3 regions of the Shewanella sp. H8 genome follow, and region 2 is predicted to be linked to each of the others. Evidence: predicted binding sites of a transcription regulator. Region 2 holds the regulator's gene; each other region holds the start of a gene.
The links. Region 2 encodes sigma-54, which starts transcription at its own class of promoters, with help from an activator protein. Its sites were predicted from a motif close to GTTGGCACGNNNNTNGNNT; they were not measured.
Positions count from the first base shown of each region.

Region 1: ABIS04_RS13035 (flagellar hook-length control protein FliK) is a predicted target of sigma-54. The motif match lies at 7,774-7,792, and genes of this name have one in related genera.
Region 3: glnA (glutamate--ammonia ligase) is a predicted target of sigma-54. The motif match lies at 2,793-2,811, and genes of this name have one in related genera.

Region 1 is NZ_CP157213.1:3,012,104-3,022,730, reverse strand. It holds gene ABIS04_RS13070 (sigma-54 dependent transcriptional regulator) at 1-1,197, shown strand, start outside; gene fliE (flagellar hook-basal body complex protein FliE) at 1,460-1,801, shown strand; gene fliF (flagellar basal-body MS-ring/collar protein FliF) at 1,872-3,551, shown strand; gene fliG (flagellar motor switch protein FliG) at 3,544-4,596, shown strand; gene fliH (flagellar assembly protein FliH) at 4,741-5,877, shown strand; gene fliI (flagellar protein export ATPase FliI) at 5,888-7,228, shown strand; gene fliJ (flagellar export protein FliJ) at 7,234-7,680, shown strand; gene ABIS04_RS13035 (flagellar hook-length control protein FliK) at 7,981-9,507, shown strand; gene fliL (flagellar basal body-associated protein FliL) at 9,604-10,131, shown strand; gene fliM (flagellar motor switch protein FliM) at 10,161-10,627, shown strand, end outside.
Region 2 is NZ_CP157213.1:3,812,609-3,823,235, forward strand. It holds gene lptC (LPS export ABC transporter periplasmic protein LptC) at 1-406, shown strand, start outside; gene lptA (lipopolysaccharide transport periplasmic protein LptA) at 393-974, shown strand; gene lptB (LPS export ABC transporter ATP-binding protein) at 971-1,702, shown strand; gene ABIS04_RS16625 (RNA polymerase factor sigma-54) at 1,845-3,329, shown strand; partial or broken gene hpf (ribosome hibernation-promoting factor, HPF/YfiA family) at 3,326-3,580, shown strand; gene ptsN (PTS IIA-like nitrogen regulatory protein PtsN) at 3,583-4,026, shown strand; gene rapZ (RNase adapter RapZ) at 4,023-4,886, shown strand; gene ABIS04_RS16645 (HPr family phosphocarrier protein) at 4,907-5,182, shown strand; gene mgtE (magnesium transporter) at 5,681-7,045, shown strand; gene ABIS04_RS16655 (hypothetical protein) at 7,979-8,131, shown strand; gene ABIS04_RS16660 (transposase) at 8,151-8,402, shown strand; gene ABIS04_RS16665 (EAL domain-containing protein) at 9,313-10,627, opposite strand, start outside.
Region 3 is NZ_CP157213.1:329,118-339,744, reverse strand. It holds gene ABIS04_RS01465 (DUF2959 domain-containing protein) at 1-285, shown strand, start outside; gene ABIS04_RS01460 (Lrp/AsnC family transcriptional regulator) at 437-907, opposite strand; gene glnA (glutamate--ammonia ligase) at 1,283-2,692, opposite strand; gene typA (translational GTPase TypA) at 3,170-4,981, shown strand; gene ABIS04_RS01445 (pyrimidine/purine nucleoside phosphorylase) at 5,199-5,510, shown strand; gene ABIS04_RS01440 (DUF4124 domain-containing protein) at 5,618-6,142, shown strand; gene glnL (nitrogen regulation protein NR(II)) at 6,282-7,319, shown strand; gene glnG (nitrogen regulation protein NR(I)) at 7,356-8,768, shown strand; gene ABIS04_RS01425 (cation diffusion facilitator family transporter) at 9,024-9,893, opposite strand; gene ABIS04_RS01420 (Spy/CpxP family protein refolding chaperone) at 10,093-10,593, opposite strand.

The sequences.
Region 1 (10,627 bases), 800 kb from region 2:
ATTAGCGATGTGCAGATGGAAGGCATTGGTGGATTGGGTTTACTGGGTTATTTACAGCAACATCAACCTAAATTGCCGGTATTGTTAATGACCGCTTATGCGACGATTGACAGCGCTGTTAGTGCAATGAAATTAGGCGCAGTAGATTACCTTGCTAAACCGTTTGCGCCTGAAGTGTTGTTGAATCAGGTGTCACGTTATTTACCGTTAAAGCAAAACCACGATAAACCTGTGGTTGCCGATGAGAAAAGTTTAGCCTTGTTGTCGCTGGCTCAGCGGGTAGCAGTGTCAGATGCATCGGTCATGATTATGGGGCCTAGTGGTTCGGGTAAAGAAGTGTTGGCGCGGTTTATTCACCAACATAGTCAACGCCATGATCAGCCGTTTATTGCGATTAACTGCGCTGCAATACCAGAAAACATGTTAGAAGCCACTTTGTTTGGTTATGAAAAAGGCGCATTTACTGGTGCTTATCAAGCTTGCCCTGGTAAATTTGAACAAGCTCAAGGCGGCACCATTTTACTTGATGAAATATCCGAGATGGAACTTGGCTTACAAGCTAAATTACTCAGGGTATTACAAGAACGCGAAGTTGAGCGTTTAGGTGGTCGCAAAACCATTAAACTAGATGTGCGAGTACTGGCAACCTCAAATCGAGATTTAAAAGCCATGGCGACCTCGGGTGAGTTTAGAGAAGATTTATACTACCGAATTAATGTTTTTCCGTTAACCTGGCCTGCGCTACATCAACGCCCTGCAGATATTCTACCTTTGGCGCGACACTTGCTGATTAAGCATGCAAAAGCATTTAATATGATTTCTGTACCTAAGCTTGATGATGCTGCTACTAGGCGTTTATTAACCCATCGTTGGCCGGGTAATGTGCGTGAGTTAGATAATGTTATTCAACGTGCACTGATATTACGAGCTAATGATGATATTGGCGTCAATGATATTATTATTGACTCTGCCGATGTGAAGTTGGTTTCTACAGAGAGTATTGATACTGATAAGCCTGTTGACGTAGACGGTTTAGGCGATGAATTAAAAGCCCAAGAGCATGTGATTATTTTAGAAACCCTTAATCAATGTCAGGGGAGTCGGAAAATGGTCGCAGAAAAACTGGGGATCAGTGCCCGCACGTTACGTTATAAAATGGCTAAAATGCGTGATATGGGGATCCAATTACCTGCATAGCAACCTACATAGTAAAAATTGCAGTTATCAGTTTTTTGTTAAGCCTATGATTTAGGAGTCTAATCATTTCATTTCTGCTCATTAAATTAGATTGATACCGCTTTATATACCAACAAATAACCTATTCCATTATGTGAATAGGTTATTTTTGCCTTCCTACTTTCTATCTTTTTCCTGTTATTTAACATCTTGGCATCTAAATTGCTTTAACTCTTTATTAGTTATTATTGTCGTCAAAAAATCGACGAAAGGGAGTTACACCATGCAGATTAGCGCAAATCCATTAATGCAAGAAATGCAGTCACTTCGTGGCGAAATAGCTCCTTCTATTGGTTCATCTATTCGTCCTAACCTAACCCAACAAGTGAATAACACGACGGGAGCTGATTTTAGTCAGCTACTGTCTCAAGCCGTGGGTACGGTTAATGGATTGCAGCAAACATCAGCAAATTTGGCCACTCGTTTAGATATGGGCGACACCACTGTGTCCTTGTCTGATACCGTTATTGCGCGTGAAAAAGCTGGTGTTGCGTTTGAGGCAACGGTGCAGGTACGTAATAAGCTGGTCGATGCTTATAAAGAAATTATGAATATGCCTGTTTAGTGCAAACGTTTTTAAGCACTAAATTACATAACATCATCAGATATAGCAGGTACGTATTGTGAGCACAGATATAATGGTAGGTTCAGATTCAACAGTTGATGACGGAGTCCAGCAAGAGAATAAATCTGGATTGCTTGGCGGTGCAGGTGGTGCCGACATGATGCGTCAAGTGATCATGATTCTGGCATTGGCAATCTGTCTTGCGTTGGCGGTTTTTGTGATGATGTGGGCGCAGGAGCCTGATTATCGCCCATTGGGTAAAATGGAAACCGCAGAAATGATCCAGGTCTTAGATGTTCTCGATAAAAACCAAATCGATTATCAAATAAATGTTGATGTGGTGAAAGTGCCTGAAGATAAATATCAAGATGTAAAATTACTGCTTAGCCGTGCGGGAATTCAAAGTAGCACTCAAGCAAATGACTATTTAAGTCAAGACAGTGGTTTTGGTGTAAGCCAGCGCATGGAGCAAGCTCGCTTAAAGCAAAGCCAAGAATCCAATTTAGCCCGAGCGATAGAAGAGTTAAAAAGTATTAGTCGTGCCAAAGTGATTTTAGCATTACCGAAAGAAAACGTTTTTGCTCGTAATGCGTCTAAACCAAGTGCGACTGTGGTGGTGAGTGTTCGTCGTGGCGGTTTAGGCCAGGAAGAGATTGATGCGATTGTTGATATTGTTGGCTCTGCAGTACAAGGGCTGGTTCCTTCACGCGTAACAGTAACCGATTCAAATGGCCGTTTACTTAATTCTGGTAGCCAAGATGGCACCTCTGCAAGAGCTCGTCGTGAGTCTGAGTTGGTACAACAAAAAGAAGCTGAATATCGTAATAAAATTGAATCAATATTGATGCCTATTTTAGGGCCTGAGAATTTTACCACTCAAGTCGATGTCAATATGAACTTTACCGCAGTGGAACAAACTGCTAAACGTTTCTCGCCTGATTTACCTGCTATTCGCAGTGAAATGACGATTGAACGTAACTCATCTGGTCAAGGTATTGGTGGAATTCCTGGTGCGTTAAGTAATCAACCTCCAATGGAGTCTGCTATTCCAGAAGTAGCAGGTGAGGCTTCTAGTTCTACCACTTCAGGAGACTCTTCAAAAGAAGCCACGCGAAATTATGAATTAGACACAACGATAAGCCATACACGTCAGCAAATTGGTGTTGTACGCCGTGTGAGTGCATCTGTTGCAATTAACTTTAAGCCCGGTCAAGTTGATGAGAATGGCCAAGTATCACGGGTGCCAAGAACAGAACAAGAGTTGACCAATATTCGCCGTTTATTAGAAGGTGCGGTAGGTTTTAGTACTCAACGTGGTGATGCTCTCGAAGTGGTTACCGTTCCCTTTATGGATCAGTTAATTGAAGAATTACCAGAGCCGGATATGTGGGAGCAGCCTTGGTTTTGGCGAGCGATAAGATTGGCTTTAGGTGCACTTGTTATTTTAGTGCTTATTTTAGCTGTGGTTCGACCTATGCTTAAGAAGCTAACAAATCCGAATGGGGTAGAGATGCCTGATGATGTGCGTCCTGGACATGAATTAGCCGAAATTGAAGATCAATATGCCGCAGACACCTTAGGTATGCTTAATACTACAGAGGCGGAATACAGTTATGCTGATGACGGATCAATTCACATACCTAATTTGCATAAAGATGATGATATGATTAAAGCAATTAGAGCTCTCGTGGCCAATGAGCCAGAACTTTCCACTCAAGTAATTAAGAATTGGTTACAAGACAATGGCTAATGAAAAAAAAGAAAAAACCGAAAAAGCGGCAGTTGCGGGTTTCGATCCAGAGTCTGTCACTGGCGTCGAAAAAACAGCTATTTTACTGCTGAGTTTGAGTGAAGCAGATGCTGCGTCAATTTTAAAACACTTAGAGCCTAAGCAGGTGCAAAAAGTGGGCATGGCGATGGCGGCTATGGACGAGTTTGGTCAAGAAAAAGTCATCGGCGTTCATAAATTATTTTTAGATGATATTCAAAAATATTCGTCTATTGGTTTTAACAGTGAAGAGTTCGTCCGTAAGGCGTTGACCGCTGCGTTGGGTGAAGATAAAGCCGGTAATTTGATTGAACAAATTATCATGGGTAGCGGCGCTAAAGGACTTGATTCGTTAAAATGGATGGATGCACGTCAAGTAGCAACGATCATTCAAAATGAACATCCTCAAATTCAAACTATTGTATTGTCGTATTTAGAACCCGATCAAGCCGCTGAAATTTTTAGCCAGTTTCCAGAGAATACCCGCTTAGATTTAATGATGCGTATTGCTAATCTTGAGGAAGTTCAACCTGCAGCATTGCAAGAGTTGAATGACATTATGGAGAAACAATTCGCTGGTCAAGGTGGTGCTCAAGCCGCGAAGATGGGTGGCTTGAAAGCAGCTGCCAATATTATGAATTATCTTGATACTGGGGTTGAAAGCCAGATCATGGAAACGATGCGCGACACTGACGAAGAAATGGCACAGCAAATCCAAGACATGATGTTTGTATTTGAAAACCTTATTGATGTGGATGACCGTGGTATTCAGGCCTTATTACGTGAAGTGCAGCAAGATATTCTGATAAAAGCGCTTAAGGGTGCTGATGATGGACTGAAAGAGAAACTTTTGGGTAATATGTCTAAGCGTGCGGCTGAACTGTTGCGTGATGACTTAGAAGCCATGGGACCGATTCGTATTAGTGAAGTTGAAGTGGCACAAAAAGAGATTTTATCTATTGCTCGTCGTCTCAGTGACAGTGGTGAAATTATGTTAGGTGGCGGTGGTGGTGACGAATTCTTGTAATCAATAACAATCATCAGTATATGGGAGGATCTCTATTGGATTGCTCTCGGTTATGTTTGTATGTTTACCATGAGTGCCACAATATAACGTGATGCCCTGTTGTTTGCTTTGAAACCATGACTTCAACAATATAAGTGATCTATTATGCCAGAATCAAAATCACCTAAAAAGGTACTTAATGCGGATGATGAGCATGAATTTACTCATTGGCAATTACCTGATATTACTCAAGATCGTAGTCAAAGTCCTTCAAATTTATTTGGTAAGTTTTCGGGAAGTCATACATCAGACCCTATGACAGAGCCGAGCCAACCTATGGCTCCACCAACTATGGCGCAAATTGAAGAGATCCGAGCTGCGGCAGAACGAGAAGGTTTTGAACAAGGTAAGCAAGACGGTTATCAACAAGGATTAGAACAAGGGCGTTTAGAAGGACTAGAGCAAGGACATCTTGAAGGTTTTACTCAAGGTGAGCAACAAGGATTAGAAGCTGGTCAAGCAAAAGCCAATGAACTTGGTGAACAACTAAATCACATTATTAATCAATTTGAGCAACCATTATCAATACTCGATGACGAAATAGAAGCAGAGCTGCTTGCCATGACGTTAAGCCTTGCAAAAGCGGTTATTGGCCATGAACTTAAGACGCATCCAGAGCATATCTTATCGGCTTTACGTCAAGGTGTTGACGCACTTCCACTAAAAGAACAACTGGTTAAAATTCGCTTGAATCAAACTGATTCGGAAATCGTGAATCAAAGCTTTAGTGCTGAACAGCTGCAAAAAAATCAGTGGCAGATTGATATTGATCCGACATTATCAAATGGTGATTGTATGCTCCACAGTGTTCGTTCATCTGTCGATTTACGAGTTGAACAACGCATCAATCAAGTGTTTAGCGAGTTAGATGCTCAGTCAAATCAGTTAGCCAAAAATGTAAAACAACAAAAGGCCACTCATCCTCAATACCAAACCACATCAGTCGACAATTTAAGTGAACATCAACACACTGCAGAGCTTGCCGACAGGGATATTGGTAAAGAAATGGATGATGGCGTTAGTGATATGTCTGGCACCGACAGTTCAGTTCAACATCAGGCTATCCAAGACGATGTTACCGAAACGACTGAGTCTGTGGTGGATAAAAAAAGGGATCCACCTTCAGCATCAATTGATGTTGACCAAGTTGTTGCTCCTAATACAAGTCCTGATGTAAGTGACGATCCCGTGCGAGCTGATAAAGCGGATAATATTCAGCCTCCACAGAATGACTTATCTTAAGGAAACACTGATGAGTACTCGTCAACATAAACTATTTAATAAATTTGCGGTACATCATAAGCATGTATTACCGCTGCGACCTGTTGCAAGTGGTCAGTTAGTTAGGGTGGTTGGTTTAACACTCGAAGCCACTGGGTGTCGTGCGCCGGTGGGGAGTTTATGTTCTATTGAGACTATGGTGGGTGAGTTGGTAGCTGAAGTCATAGGGTTTGATGACAAGCTACTTTATTTAATGCCTATTGAAGAGCTAAGAGGTGTGTTGCCCGGAGCTCGAGTTCAACCACTTGGTGAGCAATCGGGATTAAATGTTGGTTTATCATTACTTGGTCGGGTTTTAGACGGTAGTGGTGTGCCATTAGATGGTCTAGGTCCGCTTAATACCGATCAACATGCTGCACGTCATGGTCCTTATATTAATCCATTATCTCGACGCGCGATTACTGAACCGTTAGATGTTGGTGTTCGCGCGATTAATTCAATGTTGACTGTGGGTAAAGGTCAGCGTATGGGTTTATTTGCCGGTTCCGGTGTGGGTAAAAGTGTACTATTGGGCATGATGACTCGAGGATCTAAAGCCGACATTATTGTGGTGGGTTTAGTAGGTGAGCGTGGTCGAGAAGTTAAAGAATTTATTGAAGAAATCTTGGGTGATGAAGGCCGTGCGCGCTCTGTTGTGGTGGCTGCGCCTGCAGATACATCTCCATTAATGCGTTTACGGGCTTGTGAAACGTCCACTCGTATCGCTGAGTATTTTAGAGATTTAGGTTACGATGTTTTATTACTCATGGATAGCCTGACCCGTTATGCGCAAGCGCAGCGAGAAGTGGCGTTAGCGGTAGGCGAGCCGCCTGCCACTAAAGGATATCCACCTTCAGTATTTGCTAAACTTCCACGTTTGGTTGAGCGAGCAGGTAATGGCGGCGCAGGACAAGGTTCTATTACGGCATTTTATACTGTATTGACCGAGGGTGATGATCAACAAGATCCTATTGCGGATGCTTCAAGGGCTATTTTAGATGGTCACATTGTGTTGTCTCGCCAACTTGCCGATTCGGGTCATTATCCTGCTATTGATGTGGAAGCATCGATTAGCCGTGTCGCACCTATGGTTATTAGTGTGGAACATCTAGAAGCGATGCGTAAAGTTAAACAGATGTATTCTTTATATCAGCAGAATCGTGACCTTATTTCAATTGGGGCCTATTCTCAGGGCAGTGATCCTCGGATTGATAATGCAATCCGCTTACAACCCGCAATGAATGCTTTTTTACGTCAGGGATTTAAAGAGCCTGTGACATTTGAAGACAGTCGAGTAATGTTGACTCAAATAGCTGCACAGTGTCAGGGATAACATAAATGACTCGAACTGATCCCCTATTAACAGTACTGAAGTTAGCCACTTCTGCAGAAGAACAGGCGGCATTACAGCTTAAATCTGCACAATTTGAAAAACAAAAACGCCAAGGTCAGCTAGATGCATTGAACAATTATCGTTTAGATTATATGAAACAGATGGAAGGGCATGCAGGAACGACGTTACGGGCAAATCAATATCATCAATTTCATCAGTTTATTCGTCAAGTAGATAGTGCGATAACACAGCAAGTTTCAGCGGTTCAAGATGCCGAAAAGCAAGTCGGTTATCGTCAAGTTCATTGGCAAGAAAAACAACAAAAGCGTAAAGCGGTTGACATGTTATTGGCCCAAAAAGCCAATAAAGCGATGGTACTAGAAGCCAAACGCGAGCAAAAAATGTCAGATGAATTTGCTATGCAGCAATATTTCCGTCAAAAAAAGAAATAGTCTTTCTTAACCTAATCTAAATATCACTTATACTCCGTTCTCCGCATTTTTATTGTTTATCGTCTTTAATTTAAAGATTGTTAGTCAATAAATATTGGCACCTAAATTGCTTAACATTATAAATATAAGTAGAAATCGTCAGTGAAGCGACAGTACATAGCTCACTAGTAAGTTTTACAATGAACTTTTTCATCGTCTTTTGCATCGCCAGAAGACTAATATTGCGCGTATAGAGTTTCATTGACACGTGGTTATTAGACGATAAATTACCTAACTTTGTTTAATTGAGTGGAGCAGATTATGCAGCAGGTCAACAATATTTTACTCGGCGGTAGCAGTAAATCTGCTGATGTGAGTATGAAAGGAAACATGCAAGATGTTGATAATAAATCATTCTTATCTGCTTTAGATCAAGCAAACGAATCCAATCTTGCTACACAACGTAACGCTAATACAACGAAGAACTCGTTTAATACCGAAGTTGAAAAAGCGAATGTCGATATTGGCACTGAGTATTCTTCAGAAGAAAATGCCGATGCGGAAATGATTTTTGCGCAGCTTAATATGGCTGACTCATTGAATAACCGTAATGCCGCCGACGGAAAAGACTTGCCGCTCGGCGAGATGACCGAAGGTGATTTTGACGCGACTCTTTCATCAGCGTCTGGAAACGACGTTGTTGTTAATAATTCTATTGATACGATTGATTTACCAGTTGATTTTGCAACTGCCACAGAAGCTCTTTCTCAGCTCAGTACTGAAGACCTAGATAAGATTATGGCATTTGCCAATTTGTCTTTAGAAGATTTACAAGCGCTAGACAACCAGGCGTTAAATAAATTAATTAGTGAATTTAATTTACAATCACTGGGTGCTGATGCTTCTAATTTAGCCATGATGGATACCTCTGTTGATAGCAAAGATGGTGAATCTGGCGATTTGGTTAATGACGATAAACAAAGTGATATTGATAAGTCGGTGGCCGCAAGCGTAGCGATACCTGGACAGGCCAGTGCTAGCGGTGTAAGTACAGCAAATAATTCATTAAACTCTAGAGTTAATGGTTCGGCAACATCACTTGAATCTGCATCAACAACGACGGCAATTGATCCTAAAACTATTTTAGGAGATAAAACCCGCATTGATGGCAATATTCAATTGGATGCAGATAGTGCCAAAGTATTGGCAAAAGCTGATTTTGCCGTGGTACTGGATTCCTTAGCGGTAAAACGCACTTCAGCTGATGTGTCTGTTAACGTTAATCAAGTTAACTTGGGAATGGATGCATTAGCCAGCGTGAGTGATACTGACAATAAAGCGCTACAAAATCTGAGTAGTTTGACTCCTGCACATAAAAGTGATGTACCACAATTTCAGTTATCGTTAAGAACACAAGGCGAGGCTGGTGTGCAGATGCAAGAGATGATCCAACGCTTTTCTCCTGTGATGAAACAACAGTTAATCACCATGGTGAGTAATGGCATTCAACAAGCTGAAATTCGTCTTGATCCACCTGAGCTTGGGCATTTAACGGTTAAAATTCAAATCCAGGGCGACCAAACACAGGTGCAGTTCCATGTTGCCCAGTCGCAAACCCGTGATATTGTTGAGCAAGCTATGCCTCGATTACGAGATATGCTATCTCAAGAAGGATTACAATTGACTGATAGTCATGTTTCACAAGGTGATGAGGAAAATGAACAACAAGGTCAACCAAGTGATCAACGTGATGGCGACAGCCAATTGGATGAAATTTCAGCACAAGAGGTTAGCTTGATGACAAATCCGTCAAGGAGTTTACATTCAGCTATAGATTATTATGCTTAAGTAGGTAACCTATAGCAATAATATGACTTTTTGATAACAGCTGGTTATTCTGCTACGTCTTAATGTTAACCACTATGTTGATTAGGAGCCACTATCATGGCTGATCAAGAACAAGAATTAGAGTTTAATGATACTGCTGACGGCGGTAAGAAGAAAAATAAACTGATCATCTTTGGTGGTATTGGTTTAGTGGTTGCCTTATTAATTGCTGGCGCAGTGTGGTTTTTTATGGGCTCGGATGAAGCTATCCCAGTTGATGGTGGAGAAGATTCTGTCGCATCTCAATCTGATTCAAAAGATAATGTAGAAGCCGATTATGTTGGAATGCCGAGGCCTTTTTTATTCAATTTACCCGGTGCTGACAGGGCTAGGCTTGTCGAAATAAAAGTTCAATTAATGGTGCGTGGTGAAAATGACAGTGTGCTTGTCCAAAAACATATTCCATTAATTGAAGATGCATTATTAACCACTTTTAGTGCTGCTGATGTGCAAAAGTTGAGTACCCAAGCTGGTAAAGATGAGTTACGCCAGTTAGCGTTGCTTAATGTTCAAAATACGCTACAACCAATAACAGGAAAGAAAATCGTTGAAAAAGTCCTGTTTACTGGCTTTGTAATGCAATAACCAAAAGCATTAACTGCTAAGGCGATTATGTGAGTGATTTATTAAGCCAAGATGAGATTGATGCGCTATTACATGGTGTCGACGATGTTGATGATGATGACATAGAAGAAGATAGTGCTGATGCGCGTTCTTATGATTTCTCATCTCAAGATCGAATTGTACGTGGCCGTATGCCCACGCTTGAAATTGTTAATGAACGATTTGCACGCCATTTGCGGATCAGCATGTTTAACATGATGCGTCGTGCTGCTGAAGTGTCTATTAATGGCGTTCAGATGCTAAAATTCGGCGAGTATGTGCATACTTTATTTGTTCCAACCAGCTTAAATATGGTGCGATTTAGCCCTCTTAAAGGCACCGCCTTAATCACCATGGAAGCACGATTAGTCTTTATTCTTGTTGATAACTTTTTTGGTGGCGATGGTCGTTTTCATGCCAAAATTGAAGGCCGTGAATTTACGCCAACAGAACGTCGCATTGTACAGTTGTTGCTTAA
Region 2 (10,627 bases):
TAATCAACTCGGTTTTGTAGAAAGTCGAGTCAGTGCCGAGCACATGGAACATTATGCTTCTACTGACGTCACTCACTTTACCAAACCTATCTACCTCATTTATCCTGAAAATGGTAAAGCACAGTGGCAATTAAGTGCAGACCGAGGACGATTAAATAAAAATACCAGCAAAGTAATATTAGAAAATAATGTTATTATTGATGCTATTGATATAGAAGAACCCCTACAATCACTGAGCACCCAAGCCATTACTGTGGATTTAACCACTATGATAGGTACCTCGCAGGAGATGGTGTATATCAAAGGAAAAGGGTTTATTATTCAAGGCTTAGGCCTACATGCAGACTTGAATTCGCAAAAATTATCGCTACTCAGCCAGGTAGAAGGGAAATATGAGCCACATTAATCGTCTCCACACTCGCGCCAATGTTATGTTATTAAGTAGCATACTTTGCCTACTGAGTTTGCCTGCCATGGCTAAACAAGGTGATCTTATGCAGGAGTTAAAAATTGCCGCAGTAAGCCAGTCTGCCGACATTAAAAACAATCAAATTGTCTTTAATGGCCCGGTTACCATTGTTCAAGGCTCGATTAATATCAATGCTGATCAGCTGCGGGCATTTACCCCCGAAAACAGCACCAGTAAAAGACTTATCGCCACTGGTTCGCCGGCAACGTTTTCACAAGAATTAGATGACGGCCAAATAGGTACCGCCAGTGCCGACGAAATTACTTATGATCTTGCCAGCACCACGCTCACATTAATAGGCAATGCCAAGCTTGAGCAATCAGGAAGCCAAGTTACTGGTAACAAAATTAAGTACAATATCAATGCACAAGAGTTGATAGCTGAAAGTACAGGTAAGGGACAAGATCGGGTCATCACGATTATTCAACCTGAAAACTTCCAAGATGAAACCGCGCCGAAGCAAAAACTCCCTGAAATCCCTGTTAACAAGCAGAACAAACAATGACCCAAATAACCTTAACCGCTGAAAATTTAGCTAAAAGCTATAAAGCTCGTCAAGTTGTTAAAGATGTTAGTTTAACGGTTAAAACTGGCCAGATAGTGGGTCTTTTAGGCCCTAATGGGGCGGGTAAAACAACCACATTTTATATGGTTGTCGGCTTAGTAAAAAGCGATAAAGGTCGGATCTTAATTGATAATGACGATCTCACCGCCGATCCAATGCATCTTCGAGCCCGTAAAGGTATTGGTTATTTACCGCAAGAAGCCAGCATTTTTCGTAAGCTCACTGTACACGACAATATTATGGCCGTGTTGCAAACTCGCAAAGAGCTCAACAACGACCAACGAATTGAACAACTTGAGCATTTGCTAGAAGAATTCCACATTACCCACATTCGCGATAATCAAGGCATGTCGTTGTCGGGTGGAGAACGTCGTCGCGTTGAGATTGCACGCGCATTAGCTGCTAATCCAAAATTTATTTTACTCGATGAACCCTTTGCTGGTGTTGATCCTATTTCAGTTATTGATATTAAAAAAATTATCCAACAACTGAAAAGTCGCGGTTTAGGGGTATTAATTACCGACCATAATGTTCGTGAAACGTTAGATGTTTGCGAGCGGGCCTATATTGTTAGCCAAGGTAATTTAATTGCTGAAGGTACACCTGATGAAGTATTGAGCAATCAACAAGTTCGAGCTGTGTACTTAGGTGAACAATTCAAGCTATAGTTAAGTTACGGGTCTTTTAAACTATCTAACTCGTTTTGTTGAACGTTAACTAAATAACGTTAAATGTCATTGATGTATGTAACAATCAATACAGTATTTTAGATTGTCATTTTTATGGAAATCATCTAGGGATAAGCGGTAAATGAAAGCGTCACTCCAACTAAAAATGGGTCAACACTTAACCATGACCCCACAATTGCAGCAGGCTATTCGCTTACTGCAATTATCGTCATTGGAGCTACAGCAAGAAATCCAACAAGCATTGGATTCAAACCCATTGCTTGAAATAGAAGATGAGTTTTCAGAAGCAAAAAACTCCGCAAAAGAAAATCGAGACCAAGCTGATACCGACTTTAGTGACAACAGCAGCGTTAATAAAGAAAAAGACACCTCTACAGTTGACACTGCAGAGTCTATAACCAAAGAAACCATGGATGATCTAGCCATGGATACGACATGGGACGAAGTGTATACCGCCTCCCCAATGTCAGGTTCAGGCAGTGCGAGCATGCGCGACGATGACATGCCATTCCAAGGTGAAACCACCGAAGGTCTGTATGAGCATTTAGAATGGCAAAAAAATCTTACTCCCTTTTCTGAGACCGATTTAGCAATTGCCACCGCTATCATTGATGCTGTTGATGAACAAGGTTATTTAACCCAAAGTACCGAAGATATTCTCGAAGCAATGGGCGATGAAACCGTTGAACTAGATGAAGTTGAAGCCGTATTAAAGCGCATTCAACACTTTGATCCTGTTGGTGTAGCGGCTAGAGATTTAAGCGAGTGCTTATTCATCCAATTAGCGCAATATGCCAACACAACCCCCCATATTGATAATGCTCGTCTGCTGATTAAAGACTATTTAGATTTAATTGCCGGGCGTGATTTTAGATTGTTAATGCGTAAAACAAAGCTAAAAGAAAACGAGTTGCGTGACGCTATCACCCTAATCCAGTCACTTAATCCTCGTCCAGGTTTATTAATTACTGCCGTAGATGACGAATACGTCATACCCGATGTTACGGTACTAAAGAAAAATGGCCGATGGGTTGTAGAGTTAAATCCTGACAACATGCCAAAAATTGGCGTTAATCAACAATACGCCGCCATGGCGCGAAGCAGTAAAAATCCGTCGGATAGTCAATTTATTCGAGGCCACTTGCAAGAAGCTAAATGGTTTATTAAAAGTATTGAAAGCCGTAACGACACATTACTCAAAGTGGCCAATTGCATTGTACAATTTCAACAAGGTTTCTTTGAATATGGCGAAGAAGCCATGAAACCAATGGTATTAAATGATATCGCTGAAGCTGTAGAAATGCATGAATCAACCATTTCACGGGTGACTACCCAAAAATACATGCACACCCCACGAGGACTGTTTGAACTAAAATACTTCTTCTCTAGCCATGTCAGCACTGACGATGGCGGTGAATGTTCATCTACTGCAATTCGTGCTTTTATCAAAAAATTAGTTGCTGCAGAAAACCAGCAAAAACCGCTGAGTGACAGTAAAATGGCCCAACTTCTGGCTGAACAGGGCATAAACGTTGCTCGTCGTACCATTGCAAAATATCGTGAAGCAATGATGATTCCACCGTCTAACCAACGTAAGAGTTTATAACCTACAAGGCAACGGAATATATTCATGATAAATTTTCAAAGCTTGAACGACACTCCGATCAGAGCCATAATGCAAACGTTGCGCTCAATGTATAAAAGTTACAACAAAGATCAAAAGCCAGTAAAATCACAGATGGCATAGTGATGTTTGCCATGTCAGAATGTACTGATATGTATACTGCAATAGACGCCCTGATCGATAAGCTCAACCGTCAGGTAATTAAACACCAACAGAAGTATACACAACACTAACGATGGAACTTTGTACCATTCTGCGACCGGAGTGCACTACCTGTGCCACCCCGGGCAGTAAGAAAAAAGTACTGGAACTCATCAGCAACTTAGTCGCTGCCCAGTACCCACCCCTATCTTCGCAAGAGGTTTTTGAAAGCCTTTTAGCGAGAGAGAAAGTGGGTAGCACAGGTATAGGAAATGGCATCGCGATACCTCATGGTCGATTGACGTCTATCGATCAGCCCATTGCCATATTTATTAAGTGTGAAGAACCCATTGCCTTTGATGCAATCGATAACCAACCAGTTGATCTGTTATTTGCTTTATTAGTGCCGGCAGATCAGTGCCAAGAACACTTAAGCACGTTATCGAACATGGCCCAAAAACTAAGTGACAAGCAAATATTGAAACAGCTTCGTAAAACTCACGACTCAACAGAACTTTATCAGGTTATCACTGCATGAAACTTGTCATAGTATCAGGACGTTCAGGCTCAGGAAAATCAGTAGCCTTAAGAGTATTGGAAGACCTAGGATATTATTGTGTTGATAATTTGCCTTTAGCTCTTATTGGCACATTATTAGCACAGCTCAAAGGTAGTAATGATTTAGTGGCAATCAGTGTTGATGTACGCAACATTGATGAGCAAAGTAAAGTGCTTCAAAATCAATTAGCCCTGCTTGAGCACGACACTGAAATTATCAGCTTCTTTTTAAACTCCAATGATAAAGTTCTACTCAAACGTTATAGTGAAACTCGTCGATTACATCCGCTATCTAAAAATCATATTTCACTGCAAGAAGCGATCAAACTAGAAGGACGCTTACTTGAACCAATCGCAAAAATTGTTGACCATTATATTGATACATCAGCACTGAATATTTACGAATTAAGTGACCAGGTTAGGCAAATATTATTAGGCAGTGTTGATAAAGAGTTAGTGATTAACTTTGAATCTTTTGGCTTTAAACACGGAATGCCGACAGAAGCGGACTTTATGTTTGATGTACGCTTTTTGCCCAACCCACACTGGGAAATAGAGCTGCGTCCATTTACTGGTTTAGACGAACCTGTACAAGAGTTTTTAGGGCGCCAGCCATTAGTTAATAAGTTTATCTGGCAAATTGAAAACCTATTCGAAACTTGGATGCCTCACCTAGAACGTAACAATCGCAGCTACCTTACTATCGCCATTGGCTGTACTGGTGGTCAACATCGCTCAGTGTATATTGTCGATCAATTGGCAAAACGATTTAGACAAGGCAGTAAACATACAGTGAATGTTCGCCACAGAGAATTGGATTTAAATGGCAGTAACAGCTAAGTGAAAATAGGATCGAATCAATGATCAAACTTGAACGCCAAGTTAGTATTTCAAACAAATTAGGTTTACACGCCCGCGCAGCGACAAAGTTAGCCATTCTAGTCGCTGATTTTGATGCCAATATAACCTTAATTCAAGATGAAAAAAGTGCCAGTGCAGCAAGTGTCCTAGGGTTGTTAATGCTCGAAAGTGGAATTGGAAAAATGATCACAGTGACAGCTGAAGGACCAGATGCAGAAGCGGCCCTAAGCGCAGTGTGCGATCTCATTAATGCCAAATTTGATGAATGTTGCTAAATTTGTACGCTTAGCAGCTCGGCAATAGAGAGTCGCAAAATGTAAGATTAGCGCTAAATATGTCAGTAACACTAGCTTCTATTCTCTAATGCTCACAAACCATATGCCTATATTAGATGTTGCGCCTTGAACTCCTCAGCCTCATACTAACGCAATAGCCACAACAATATTATTTACATATTCACCTCACAAGAATAGCCTTTATGTTTACCTCAAGTAGTCAATACCATCACATTAAGTATTGTTTTACTCTGTGAATATTTAACGCTTAAGATGACGAAAATATACCCGTTATAGTAACCTCCGGTGTTGCTTGATATCCGGAAAGCACACCTCTATTGTTTAATTAAATAATACGGCGATATAGAAACTCGCCCAACAGAAACCTTCAGATATTTCATTTTTAATTGCATAGGTTTCAACTTTGTAACTAATAACCTTGAGCCAGAAAAATCTGAGAAGCAAATGATTGCGGTGTAATGAATAGGAAGTAGATATATGGGTAAAGAGTACCTAGACAATGAAATTACCGAACAACGCCTCAATCAACTTGCCCAAGCACTCGACAGCGGTATGTTTGTCCACGCTCGCAACATGTTACATACCATGTCGCCTAATGATGTCGCCCTTATTCTTGAATCATCTCCGCCAAAAAATAGACAAGTGCTATGGCAATTAATTGACCAGCAACATACAGGCGAAATTCTAGACGAATTAGGTGAAGAGCTAAAGGATTCACTTATTAGCAACATGACTCCAGAAAAGCTTGCTCAAGCCACAATCGGCATGGACACCGACGATCTCGCCTATATTCTTCGTAGCTTACCTGACACAGTTTACAAAAAAGTACTCAAGTCGATGAAAAGCCAAGACCGAGATCGAGTTGAACAAGCACTGCGTTACCCTGAAGATACCGCTGGCAGTATCATGAATACCGATACCGTCACGTTACGACCAGATGTCAATATCGAAGTGGTATTACGCTATTTACGTCAACGAGGAAATCTCCCCGACTCTACCGATACTTTATATGTGGTCGACCGCCAAGATCATGTATTAGGCGGAGTAAGGTTGGTCGATTTATTAACATGTAACCCCAGTGTAACTGTCCGCAGTATTATGGACACCGAACTAGAAAGCATTCCCGTTGAAATGTCTGATAAAGACGTAGCGCAGAAATTTGAACGACTCGATTGGATATCTGCTCCTGTGGTCGACAAACAAGCAAAATTGCTTGGACGGATCACTATCGATGACATTATTGATGTAATCCGTGAAGATGCCGAACATTCAATGATGGGCATGGCGGGGATGGATGATGATGAAGATACCTTTGGCCCAGTGCTTAAAAGTACCCTGAGACGCTCTCTATGGTTAATGATTAACTTATTCGCTGCACTGCTTGCCTCATCAGTTAGCAACATGTTTGAAGGTACCTTAGAGCAATTTGCCACCATTGCGATTTTAATGACCATAGTACCAAGTATGGGTGGGGTTGCCGGTAATCAAACCTTAGCACTGGTGATCCGTGGTATTGCACTGGGACATATTGGTCAAAGTAACTCCCGTTGGTTGATAGGTAAAGAATTAAGTATTGGATTATTAAACGGCTTAATGTGGTCTATATTGGTATTTATTGCGGTATGGTTGTGGAAAGATGACATAGTGTTAGGCGGGTTAATCGGCAGTGCAATGCTGATTAATATGACGGTAGCCGGCTTTGCTGGTGCCACGATCCCAATAATGTTGAAAAAGTTAAACATCGATCCTGCACTGGCGGGTGGCATGGTACTCACCACGGTGACAGATGTAGTTGGCTTATTTGCATTTTTAGGTCTAGCCACACTGTTTTTAATACACTAGCGCTTATAGTCCAATATATGAAATGCTCTGTCGCGGTATTTCAGACTTCAATCGCTGCTATTGAAGTCTGAATCAAGCTCAATTAGAGGTAAGAGATAGGATAAATAAATACAAAACCTTGAAAGTAAGCAGGGTAAAGATTGTCATTTATTTTGCTAACAATGCTACTTCAGCGATTAAAATCCGCATTAATAACGAGACTATTGTCAGCCGATACTAGGATCTGTTGATCTTAGCAGGTTATATTTTGTTCGAGATAAAAGTGTTTTAGTCGAGGCTAGTGCATTGCACCCTAGTAATCTAAGCACCACTCGCTCAACAAAGAGTAAAACGCTTTTAGTCGAGCCTATCGGGCAGTATTTTCTGACTATTTCGACAGCGTTATCGACTTTTTATGTAGAATAACCACACAACAAAGCCTCTGCCTTGTCATTCACAGTTTCAGTCATGGTCCAACAATTCTCTGTAAAAACAACCTTGAAAGAACAACAGTCCCTAGACAGTTAGCAAAGTAAACAGCTATTGAACTCATTTTTATTAGGCTGAGTTGAGATTAAACACTTAATGTCATGCATAAACCAGTGTAAATCTTGTTTTTGAACCGTTAATAATTGGTCCCCTATTAACCTAATAACCCTTGTCCCCATATTGTCATTAACATGACCTATTTTTGCCATATTTATCATCCATACTCCAAGCCAATAATTGTGCTGACATCGTAATGCTTAAAAGAATATTTTTCACCAAATTAGTGCAATTGCACCAAACAAGATAAACAAAATAAAATCATGAATTCATAGGGTTTTATAAAGCACTGATAAACAACAAGTAAAATTAATTCATAAAGTTGGCACAAGCTTTCCATATAAGAATATATACCCACTAAGTAGTAGTTTGATTTTTGAGCAATCAGAGTAGTTGTAGGAGATGGCGATGAATAAGATAAACTTAAATAGTAACATTAAGTCGATACATTTCATGGCGAAAAATGTCATTAAACAGTGTCGTCAAAATATTTTTTTCTTAGCACATCTTGGTTGTAGTCAATGGGATGAAGTAGAAACTCGTTCAGGTAAGCATCAATAACCAATAGGGAGTGTTTCTAATGAATATATCAAATGCGAAACAGTATCCAATAGACTTACAAAAACAAGTGATTAATGAAGTCAAAAATCATAATAGACTGTTGTCTGACGTAGCAAAGCAATACGGTGTATCAGCTAAAACCGTTTACAAATGGGTAAGACATAATGATGCTCACAAAACCGAAAGTAAAAGCGCTATCGTGTCAGAAATAGAGCATTTACAACAAAAAATCACCCAACTCAGCCAACAGTTACACACAATGGCAAGTTAGGGAATCAAACCGTTTTGGCAAGGATGTTTGACCGTGTTAACAACTCGTCCCCCAGCAAGTTGATAATACACAGCAACAAACATTCTAATAATAAGCGCAAAATATCTTGCATCCTTGCCGCTTTATTGCTCCACCGTTAGCTGTTAAGAAGACCGCTAACATTAAAGTTAAGGCGTTATTGGATCCCCAGGATCTATTATCCAATACCGTCATTTTTATTAAGGTATTTTAACTTCGCAATGACGGCGCTATTGTCGTCCTTAACAGAGCTAAATATCAAAACCGTTTTGGCAAGGATGTTTGATCGTTTTATTAATTCATTCCCCAGTGATGAGATAAACACCAGCAAACAACAAAACATACTAATAATAAGCGCAAAATATCTTCATCCTTGCCATTTTATTGCTCCACCGTTAGCCGTAAGGAAGACAGCTAACATTACAGTTAAGGCGTTATTGGATCCCCAGGATCTATTATCCAATACCATCATTTTTATTAAGGTATTTTAGCTTCACAATGACGGCGCTATTGTCGCCCTTAGCAGAGCTAAATATCAAAACCGTTTTGGCAAGGATGTTTGACTTTATTATCAACTCGTTCCCCAGCAAGTTGATAATATACAGCAACAAACATTCTAATAATAAGCGCAACATAACTTGCATCCTTGCCACTTTATTGTCCCATCGTTAGCCGTTAGGAAGGCAGCTAACATAACAGTTAAGGCGTTATAGGGTCCCCAGACTTTATCATCCAATAACGTCATTTTTATTAAAGCCTTTGGCTGAAATACTCAAAATAACAACAAACAATGCAAACAAAAAGCCCCAACGCAAAGGATGCAATGGGGCTTTTTTATGAACATAAATTAGTAAAAAGTATAACTCAATAAACTATTGTTGCTCGACAACACTTACCCATGTAATTTTTTTTGTATGATAAATTCTTCAAAATCACAAGAACTTAAAGGACGACTAAACAAATAACCTTGGCCCATAAAGCATTCCAGTTCGATTAATGCGTGGCGTTGTGCTTCCGTTTCAACACCCTCAGCAATTAACACTAACCCCATCGATTTACCTAATGAAATGATAGTCTTAACGATTTCATAATCGTGTTTATTGTTGAGCATATCTTTTACAAAAGACATATCAATCTTCATAACATCAACATTAAACTTCTTTAAATAAGCCAAACTAGAATAGCCGGTACCAAAATCATCAATCGCAATCTTAATGCCTAATGAGGTTAATTCGCTCAATTTGTTTTGCATGTCAGCAGCATCAAGCATTAATGCTGTTTCGGTAATTTCTAGTTCAAGTAAATGAGCGGGAAAGTCATTATTTAATAACGCTTCTTTGATCACACTAGCTAAGTCAGGGTCGGCAAACTGTGCCGCGGCGACATTAACAGAAACAGGAATAATATATCCCCTTTCCAGCCAACTTTTAGCTTCTGCGCAGGCTTTGTTTAGCACTTGCTTACCCAACATAATAATCAAACCAGACTCTTCCGCTAATGGGATAAATTCTGCCGGAGAAATAAACTTGCCCTCATCGTTAACCAGTCTAACAAGTGCTTCAGCACCAACAATTTCATTAGTTTTTAAATCAAATTTAGGTTGGTAATGGACAAAGAGCTCATCATTGATTAATGCTTTTCTTAAGCGAGTTTCTAAATGGTGGCGCTCCATAATAGAATGCTCTAAATCATGCGAGAAAAAGCAAAAACGATTACGACCTTCCTGCTTGGCGCGATACATAGCAACATCGGCATGTCTCATTAACTCTTCAGCATCTGCGGCATCATTGGGGAATACACTAATGCCAATGCTAACGGATACATTATACTTTTGACCATCAAGAGCAAATGGTTCATGCATTGCATCAACTAATTTAGAGGCTAATTTTGACGAGGCTTCAACAGAGCGAGTCTCGCTCATTAAAATGACAAATTCATCACCGCCTAATCGAGCTAATGTATACGATGTGGGTATTAATGAACGTATTCGTTTCGCCATCAAACAAATCAGTTCGTCACCATATTGATGGCCTAATGAATCATTAAGGTATTTAAAGTGGTCAATATCAATCAACAATGCCGCCGCTTTAGTGCCATAGGACTTGGCAGCCGAACACGCTACGGAAAGTCTATCTTGAAGTAAAATTCGATTTGGCAAATCAGTCAACTGATCATGGTTGGCTAAATGACTCATTTTCATCGCCATT
Region 3 (10,627 bases), 1.0 Mb from region 2:
AAAGCCAGTTTACGCCGCAACAGCACCAATAAACTTAATGAAACTAAGCGATCATATAGCAAGCTAGTTAAAAGTATGCGTCGAGCTGAAGCCAAAATGCCACCCATATTAACCGCGATGAAAGACAATATGTTGTATTTAAAACATAATCTAAACGCTCAGGCAATTGGTGCTATTAAGGGTGAATTTGCCAGTTTACAGACAGATATCTCTAGTCTGATTAAAGAAATGAATAAATCGATTGCCGAATCGAATAAATTTATCGAGTCAATGGAGCAAGGTTAACCATTACCGCAAATATCGACTCAATGCCCTAAAGCGGTAACCTAAAAAATCGTTACACTAAAACGATCTAGGTGCTGCTTTGGGGTAATTAAAAATCGTCAGATATCCGTTATCTCGATATATAATAGACTGAGATACAATAAACCTAAAATTAGTCGATTGGTGATTCGTCCATGGGCAAAGCCGTACGGCTAAAAACTTGCCTTAATACCACAGTGGTTTCAATACTGGCGACAAACTTGAGGTTACCGAGTGATTTTTTGATAAAGTGTTGATAAGAAACTAAGTCTTTAGAGACTATTTTTAATAAATAATCATAAGCCCCAGTGACCACAGCACATTCCATCACTTGAGGGAGTTGCGCCATTGTTGACTCAAACAATGCTGTCGACTGATCTGTGTGTTCAGTTAAGCGTACCGATGTATAAACTACAACATTCAACCCGACTTTAAGCGGATCAACTTGCGCACCATAGCCCAAAATCACTTTATCTTGTTCAAGTTTTTTTACCCTGCGTAAACAAGGAGTATCTGACATATTAACCTTGTCGGCTAACTCAGAAATAGCAATTCGACCATGACGTTGTAAAATATCTAATAGTTTGAGATCTTTCTTATCCATTGAACATATCGCTTTTTAGTGAAAGACAAATGAGTGATTAAGCATATAAATATCATATTTATGAGTGAATTCCTCTACAAACTTATCATACTATTAATTTATTCAATGAGATGCCCTCTCACTAATTGCAATAAAGCTGTCAATGGTTGAAGCCTTAGAAGACTACGCAATAAAAAATGGAATGCTTAAATGGCATGTAAATCATGACCTCTACATATTCATAAGATAAATAAAATATTGTATTAATTGAAAATAAACCTATCCCAGTAATAGCCAAATATACTTTTAATCATCAAATAAAAAACCCGATAAAGACTTATCGGGTTTTTTTATTTACTTGCCCTATATAAACTAGGGCACTACTAAGCTTAAGAATTACAAGCTGTAATACATTTCAAACTCAAGTGGATGAGTCGTACGTGAGACACGCTCACACTCTGCTGTTTTAAGCTGAATATAAGACTGAATAAAGTCTTCGCTGAACACGCCGCCTTTAGTCAAAAACTCATGATCCGCCTGTAGATTTTCCAGTGCGTTTTCTAATGACGTAGCAACCTGTGGGATCTCAGCCGCTTCTTCAGCAGGTAAGTCATACAAATCTTTGTCCATTGCTTCACCTGGGTGGATCTTGTTTTGAATACCGTCAAGACCAGCCATTAGCAATGCAGAAAAACCTAAATATGGATTTGCATGTGGATCAGGGAAACGCGCTTCGATACGACGGCCTTTAGGGCTTGGTACCACTGGAATACGGATTGAGGCTGAACGGTTACGTGCAGAATATGCAAGCATAACTGGCGCTTCAAAATGCGGTACTAAACGCTTGTAAGAGTTTGTACTTGGGTTAGTAAATGCATTCAATGCACGAGCATGCTTAATGATACCGCCAATATAGTAAAGCGCGATGTCACTTAGGCCAGCATATTTATCACCAGCAAATAAGTTAACGCCGTCTTTAGCTAAAGACTGATGCACATGCATACCACTACCGTTGTCACCTACAATTGGTTTTGGCATAAATGTCGCTGTTTTACCATAAGCATGAGCCATGTTATGAACAACGTATTTTAGAATTTGGATTTCATCAGCTTTCTTAGTCAATGTATTGAAACGTGTTGCAATTTCGTTTTGACCCGCAGTTGCCACTTCGTGGTGATGCGCTTCAACAACTTGACCCATTTCTTCAAGTACTAAACACATTGCAGAACGTAGGTCTTGTGAAGAATCAACTGGTGCTACAGGGAAATAACCACCTTTCACCATTGGACGGTGACCAGTATTGCCTTCTTCATAGCTCTTAGCAGAGTTCCATGATGCTTCTTTAGCATCAATCTTAACGAAACAACCTGACATATCCGTACCAAAACGGACATCGTCAAATATAAAGAATTCAGGCTCTGGACCAATTAATACGGTATCAGCGATGCCAGTAGAAATTAGATACTGTTCGGCTTTTTTTGCAATAGAGCGAGGGTCACGATCATAACCCGTCATCGTACCTGGCTCTAAAATATCACAACGGATAAGTGCTGTGGTTTCTTCTGTGAAAGGGTCTAATAGAAAAGTTGTTGCGTCTGGCATTAGCACCATGTCAGATTCATTAATGCCTTTCCAGCCTGTAATTGAAGAACCGTCAAACATTTTGCCATCTTCAAAGAAATCTTCATCTACTTGATGAGACGGAATAGAAACATGTTGTTCCTTACCTTTAGTGTCGGTAAAGCGTAAGTCTACAAACTTAACTTCTAACTCTTCAAGTTGCTTTAAAACTGATTCAACTGACATTCTAAGCCTCCGTTAGGGTAAAGGGTTGTCCCTTAATATAATTTTGTTATTCGCCAGATAATGCATCTGGAAAACGAATTTTGCATAATTATCTGCAGTAAAGCGATATTCATGCCACATCGCTAAGTAATTGATTTTACGAAAATGAGAAATACACTTCACACTCCGAACACACCAATTGCACCAATACAGTGCGCAACGAGTTTACTTATGGTGCAATAGTCCATAATAGTGCGTCGTAATTATCTTGGTGTTTTAGCTCTGTCACATTTTAGTATCACACCTTTGTTATGTTTAATATATAAACGTTTCATATTGTTTTTTTTAGGCTTAGAAAGCAATATATTTACAGGTGTTCAAAAATAATCCTATCTACAAAAGCCGCTGTGAAGTAGAATGGCACGCTTTTTTACATTGGCTATAATAGATAGCTTTTGTTAGATCCTTTTTTTTATTTGCTGGTTTAGAGGTTTATCTGTGTTAGAGAATTTACGTAACATCGCCATTATTGCCCACGTTGACCATGGCAAAACAACCCTGGTTGACAAAATGTTGGCGCAGTCAGGAACCCTTGCATCTCGTGGAGAAGCTACTGAGCGGGTTATGGATTCTAACGATCTTGAAAAAGAACGTGGGATCACCATTCTGGCAAAGAATACTGCCATCCAGTGGAACGACTACCGTATTAATATCGTTGATACTCCTGGCCATGCCGATTTCGGTGGTGAAGTAGAACGTGTTTTATCTATGGTCGATTCAGTATTACTATTGGTTGACGCAGTTGATGGCCCAATGCCACAAACTCGCTTTGTAACCAAGAAAGCATTCGCTCAAGGCCTTAAGCCGATTGTTGTTATCAACAAAATTGACCGTCCAAGTGCTCGTCCAGATTGGGTTATTGACCAAGTATTCGATTTATTCGTTAACTTAGGTGCCACTGACGAACAATTAGACTTCCCAATCGTTTATGCTTCGGCATTAAATGGTTTTGCAACATTAGATCCTGATGTAGCAAGCGATGATATGACGCCTCTATTCCAAACTATCGTTGAGAAAGTATCTTTCCCTGACGCTGATGCGGAAGCGCCATTCCAAATGCAAATTTCTCAAATCGATTATAACTCATACGTGGGTGTTATCGGTATTGGCCGTATTACCCGTGGTAGCGTTAAGACTAACCAACAAGTGACTATTATTGGCGCTGATGGTAAGACTCGTAACGGTAAAATGGGCCAAGTATTAGGTTACATGGGTCTTGACCGTACCGAAGTGCCAATTGCAAATGCAGGCGACATCGTTGCAATTACAGGTTTAGGTGAACTTAAAATCTCTGACACTATCTGTGCAGTGAATGCAGTAGAAGCAATGCCACCGTTAACTGTTGATGAACCAACATTAACAATGACATTCCAAGTAAACACTTCTCCGTTCGCGGGTAAAGAAGGTAAGTATGTGACTTCACGTAACATACTTGAGCGTTTACAAACTGAATTAGTTCACAACGTTGCACTTCGCGTTGAAGAAACAGAAAGTCCAGACCGTTTCCGCGTTTCAGGACGTGGTGAATTACACTTATCGATTTTAATTGAAAACATGCGTCGTGAAGGCTATGAATTAGCAGTATCGCGTCCTGAAGTTATTCTCAAAACAATTGATGATGAGTTATGTGAACCATACGAAACGGTAACCGTTGACGTTGAAGAAGAACATCAAGGTACCGTAATTGAAAAATTAGGTGTTCGTAAAGGTGAAATGAAAGACATGCAGCTTGATGGTAAAGGTCGTGTACGTATCGACTTCATCATTCCTAGCCGTGGCTTAATTGGTTTCCAAACCGAGTTCTTAACTGCAACATCTGGTACGGGTCTAATTTATCATTCATTTGATCACTACGGTCCACACAAAGGTGGCGATATTGGTCAACGTGCTAACGGCGTATTGATTTCAAACGCAACAGGTAAAGCGCTAACTTTCGCTCTTTTTGCATTACAAGACCGTGGTCGTATGTTTATTGGTCACGCTGCCGAAGTGTATGAAGGTCAAGTTGTGGGTATACACGCTCGCTCTAACGATTTGACAGTAAACTGTCTTAAAGGTAAGCAGCTAACTAACATGCGCGCATCAGGTACTGATGAAGCACAAGTACTGACGACTCCTATTACATTGACACTTGAACAAGCGCTTGAGTTCATCGATGATGATGAATTAGTTGAAGTAACTCCTAAGAACATTCGTGTTCGTAAGAGATTCTTAACTGAAAATGAGCGTAAGCGTAATAACCGCGGTTAATCAATGAGTGGCAAATTATATTTGTCACACTTGAAACCTAAAAAGCCCAGATGCCTGTTGCATCTGGGCTTTTTGTTAGCGGTGATTTGGAATCAACATGAAAACATTTAACTAGATATTTTACCCAAACCTAGATAAATTCACGTAATATCAAATTTACTCATTATCTGGTTATATAATTAACGAGAATAGAATCATATCAATTGAAGGAGATTATATAAGTATGTTGCATCAAGTGAGTGTCGCGAAACTGGCCAATGTTTATTTTAACGGTAAAGTCGTCAGTAGAAGTGTAGTGTTAGCCGATGGCAGTAAACAAACTTTTGGCGTAGTAATGCCTGGTGAATATGAGTTTTCAACAGCTCAAGGTGAAATAATGCAAGTCATTTCAGGTGAATTTGACGTATTATTACCAGGCCAAACAGAATGGGTAGCTTACGCTACTGGTAGCCAGTTTCAACTTGCACCAAATGTGAGCTTTAGTATCCGAACAGAGCAAATTTCAGAATACTGCTGTCAATATATCTAATCATATTGAGTGCTCATCTCATTACCCACTTCAGCTTAACCAGTTTAAGCTGATTTTTTCTATAAAAACGTCTACTCTATTGAAACGATTGTTTTATGGAGTGGATCATGCGCCTTATCATACTTATTGGTTTGCTATTATTGAGTAGCCAAAGTCTTGCTACTGTTTACCGTTGGGTAGATGACACTGGTAAAGTTCATTACTCAGATGAACCGAAAAATAATGCTGAAGTTGTTGATCTAAATGAAAACACCCAAAATAACATGACAATTAACACGCCTACAAAAATCAATACAACACCAACAACAGAAACCAAAATTAACTACAAAATATCGATTATCTCACCTCGAGAAGATACCACAATTCGTGATAATAACGGTGCGTTTACGGTGTCAGTTAGCGCCTCACCTCAGTTACCTCGCGGAGTATTATTTACTTTACTTGTTGATGGAGTGACTACGGCATCACCTCAGGTATCCAATGAGTTTCAATTAACGGGCATCAATCGTGGTCAACATTCTATTGTTGTTAACGCTGTAACACAAAGCGGCAAAGTCCTTGCATCAAGCTCTCCTAGAAAGATATTCCTTCACCAAGCATCTGTATTTGGGCCGGCAAAAAAGCCTAAGTGATTAAGATAAAATCTAGCTTATTCATTGATTTATAAATTTATGCGTGACTATTTATCTTAGGAAGAGCTTGTGTGTTCCGGGTTGTGCGTCGCACCAAATCGGTGCATTATAATAGTGCAACCCTATACTAGGACGACTAATGGACACAAATAATCTACTAAATCATTTAGTCACAGCAGTGCTGGTAATCAATACCGAGCTCAAGCCGTGCTATGCCAATGCGGCAGCTGCACAATTATTGGGAGTCGGTAACCACAAAATACTTGAACAAACTTTACCTGAGTTATATCAATTAATGGGGGTTGAACCACAATTACTGCGTAATGCCATTAATGCAGGCCAAAGTCTTACCGTTAATACTGCAGCGTTAATTACCCTAGAGGGTCAACACCACACTATTGATATCACCTTAATGCCCATTGAAAATGACACCAATTTAAGCATTTTGGAGTTACGCCAAGTTGATCAGCAGCGTCGTATCCATCAGCAACTTAATATGGACGCTCAACAACAAGCGGCACAATTTTTAGTGCGTAATCTCGCCCATGAAATAAAAAACCCACTCGGGGGGCTTCGTGGCGCAGCGCAGTTATTATCACGCGAATTAACTTCACCCGATCTAAAAGAATTTACCAGTTTAATTATCGAACAGGCTGATAGATTGCGTAATTTAGTCGATCGCTTGCTTGGGCCACAACGTCCAACCCAGCATGCTGAGCACAACATCCATCAAGTAATACAAAAAGTATTGAAACTCGTTGAGATGGCACTGCCTAGTAATATTAACTTAACGCGCGATTATGATCCGTCGATACCCGATATTCAAATGGACCCAGAGCAAATGCAGCAAGCAATATTGAATATTGTGCAAAATGCCATTCAGGCTTTGGAGCATTGTGGCGGTGATATCGTCATTCGAACGCGTACCCAACATCAAGTCACTATTGGAACAAAGCACTATAAAGTAGTACTCGCCTTATCCATTATCGATAACGGCCCCGGTATTCCTGCAGAATTAATCGACACACTTTTTTATCCGATGGTCACGGGTCGTGACGAAGGTTCAGGATTAGGTTTATCCATTGCACATAACATTGCTCGATTACATGGCGGTCGCATCGATTGTGTCTCGGCACCAGGTCATACCGAATTTATTATTAACCTGCCATTACAATAACTAGCATGCCCTTTGTAGGCAGAATGAGGTAGTAACATGAACATTAGTGAACAAGTTTGGATCCTCGATGATGATAGCTCAATCCGTTGGGTACTCGAAAAAGCACTTCAAGGTGCATCACTGTCAACAGCCAGTTTTGCAGCTGCTGAATCCTTATGGCAAGCTCTAGAAGCATCGCAACCACAAGTCATTGTTTCTGATATCCGTATGCCTGGCACTGATGGGTTAACCTTGCTTGATCGCTTACAACTACATTATCCACATATTCCAGTCATCATCATGACAGCGCACTCAGACTTAGACAGTGCCGTGAGTGCATATCAAGCCGGTGCATTTGAATACTTGCCAAAACCATTCGATATCGATGAAGCCATTAATTTGGTCGAGCGCGCACTCACTCATGCAACAGAGCAAATACCACAACCTGTTATTGATACGACGATAAAAACACCAGAAATTATTGGTGAAGCCCCTGCAATGCAGGAAGTATTTCGTGCCATTGGTCGCTTATCTCGTTCATCGATTAGTGTCCTCATTAATGGCCAATCAGGTACTGGTAAAGAGTTAGTTGCAGGCGCATTACACAAACATAGTCCTCGCAAAGACAAACCGTTTATTGCATTAAATATGGCAGCGATTCCAAAAGATTTGATTGAGTCAGAACTTTTCGGTCATGAAAAAGGCGCCTTTACTGGTGCAGCCAACGTGCGCCAAGGACGTTTTGAACAAGCTAATGGTGGTACCCTGTTTTTAGATGAAATTGGTGATATGCCAATTGATGTCCAAACTCGATTATTACGTGTGCTTGCTGATGGTCAGTTTTATCGTGTTGGTGGTCATCAAGCGGTGCAAGTTGATGTACGAATTATTGCCGCAACACATCAAAACCTCGAAGTGCAGGTGCAAAAAGGCACCTTCCGCGAAGATTTGTTTCATCGCCTTAATGTGATCAGAGTGCATTTACCACCATTATCACAACGCCGTGAAGACATTGCCCAACTCGCCAATCATTTTTTAAGCACGGCAGCTAAAGAGATCGGTGTTGAACCTAAAATACTCACCAAAGAAACGGCCGTAAAACTGGCTAACTTACCTTGGCCGGGCAATGTTCGCCAACTTGAAAATACTTGTCGTTGGTTAACGGTGATGGCGTCCGGACAAGAAATTTTACCGCAAGATTTACCACCAGAATTGCTCAAAGACCCAGTAGCAAACCAGCAAAAACAAGCTGGATCAAGTGATTGGCAAACCGCATTAACTGATTGGATTGATGAAAAGCTGGCTGCAGGTGAAAGTGACTTACTCACTGAAGTTCAACCTGAATTTGAACGTATTTTACTTGAAACAGCACTTAGACATACTCAAGGCCATAAGCAAGAAGCCGCTAAACGCCTGGGGTGGGGTCGCAATACCCTAACGCGTAAATTGAAAGAACTGTCGATGGATTAAGCACAAGTATTGCCATCATAATCGCAGTAATGCCTGTGTTGCTTTAAGGTTTGTTAAGCTTTACTCACTTTACAAACCTTAATCCAGTGCAGAATAAACCATATATCTCAAACAGCCATTTTCGCGAGACTATGTTGGATTATCATCCAATCAGTTAGTTGTCATCCCACAAATCTGTATCCAAACAACCGCCAAATAATCAATTAATCCCGCGATAAAGGTTAATAAAAAGCATCGTTCTCTATTCATCATTGATTAAACAGGATCTTGGTGAATAATCACTTCAGCATCATCAAATGCCGCTTTAATCGTAAACTCTGCTTTTTCTGCTATTTTATGAGCATCATGCAGTGATAAGTCACCAGCAAGTTCCATGTGTAATTGAATAAACGTAGTTTTACCCGCTTGACGAGTGCGTAGATCATGAACCCCTTGAACCCGAGGATCTTGTTTAGCTAATGCTTTAATCTTATTGCGAGTATCATCATCGAGTTCCCTATCGAGTAAGCTTTGAATGGAACGATAACTCAAACCAATGGCTTGATTGCCAATAAACAACGCGATAAATACAGCAAATAGACCATCAGCCCACCACCAACCATATTGCGCTAATACCAAGGCTAATAAAACCGCCGCATTTAATAACAAATCAGATTTATAATGCAGTGAATCAGCTTCAACCACAGAACTGTTGGTTTTCACCAAAGCGTGACGTTGCAGTAACACTAAGGTAAATGTCAGTACTATCGCAATAATAGACACCACTATGCCACTCATCGGATTGGTTACCGGAACAGGGTTAATTAACTTTTCACCGCCATAAAGCAAAAGTAATGACGCTGATCCTAAAATGAATGCAGCTTGGGCCAACGATGCTAACGGCTCAGCTTTACCATGGCCATAGCGATGATCTTTATCTGCTGGCACAATGGCATAACGAATCGCGATAAAATTAACAATCGACGCCAACGCATCAGCAAATGAATCTGTTAACGACCCCAGCATACTGGCCGAGCCTGAATAAAGCCAAGCGATTAACTTAATGACAATAAGGCACAGTGCCGTAGCGATTGATGCTCGACTGGCTAACTTGACCCAAAAGTCATATTCAGAAGTTGTAGACATAGTGAAGTTATCAGCTCTTTAGCTTGGTAATAAACAGCCTTTACTATAGCAAGTTCGTTGCTTAATGAGGATAAAGTTTACTAAAGTAACCGTTTGTTATATGCAATATGTGACCATTAGCAAACTTGCATAAACAAAAAAGCCGTTACCACAAGGTAACGGCTTTAAACGATTATACTTTATAACCATGCGCTAACGATTAATCACGAGACTTATGGCCTTTGTCACCTTTACCAAACTGAAACTTATCTTTAAACGTTTGTTGCTGTTCAGGCGTTAATAATTGGTAAATTTCGTTTTGCATTTTCAAATGCGTTAGCATGCCCTGTAGACGTTGTTGCTGCTGCGCTTCGGCCATCTTAGTTGCTTTAGCTTCGTCAATACTAGTGCTAGTAATTAAGGCTAGCATTTCTGCACGGTGTTCAGAACGCTGCTCTTTAGTTGGGCGCTCTGGACGTTTGGCCTGATATTTGTCGAATATCGCTTCAACTTTCGCTTTTTGTTCATCCGTTAAATCCAGCTTGCGGAGCATTTTATGCATACCGTCTTTAGGACCATGATGTCTGTCACCTTTATTAGCACAGCGTTCAGTTTTTGCAGTGTTGTCTGAAGTATCTGCGGCATATAACTGACCAGCTAATAATGCCGAACTTGCCACTAAGGCAACTAAACTCGTTTTGATGATTGATGATGTTTTCATTGTTAAGTTCCTCGGTTTAAATGGGATTCGATTT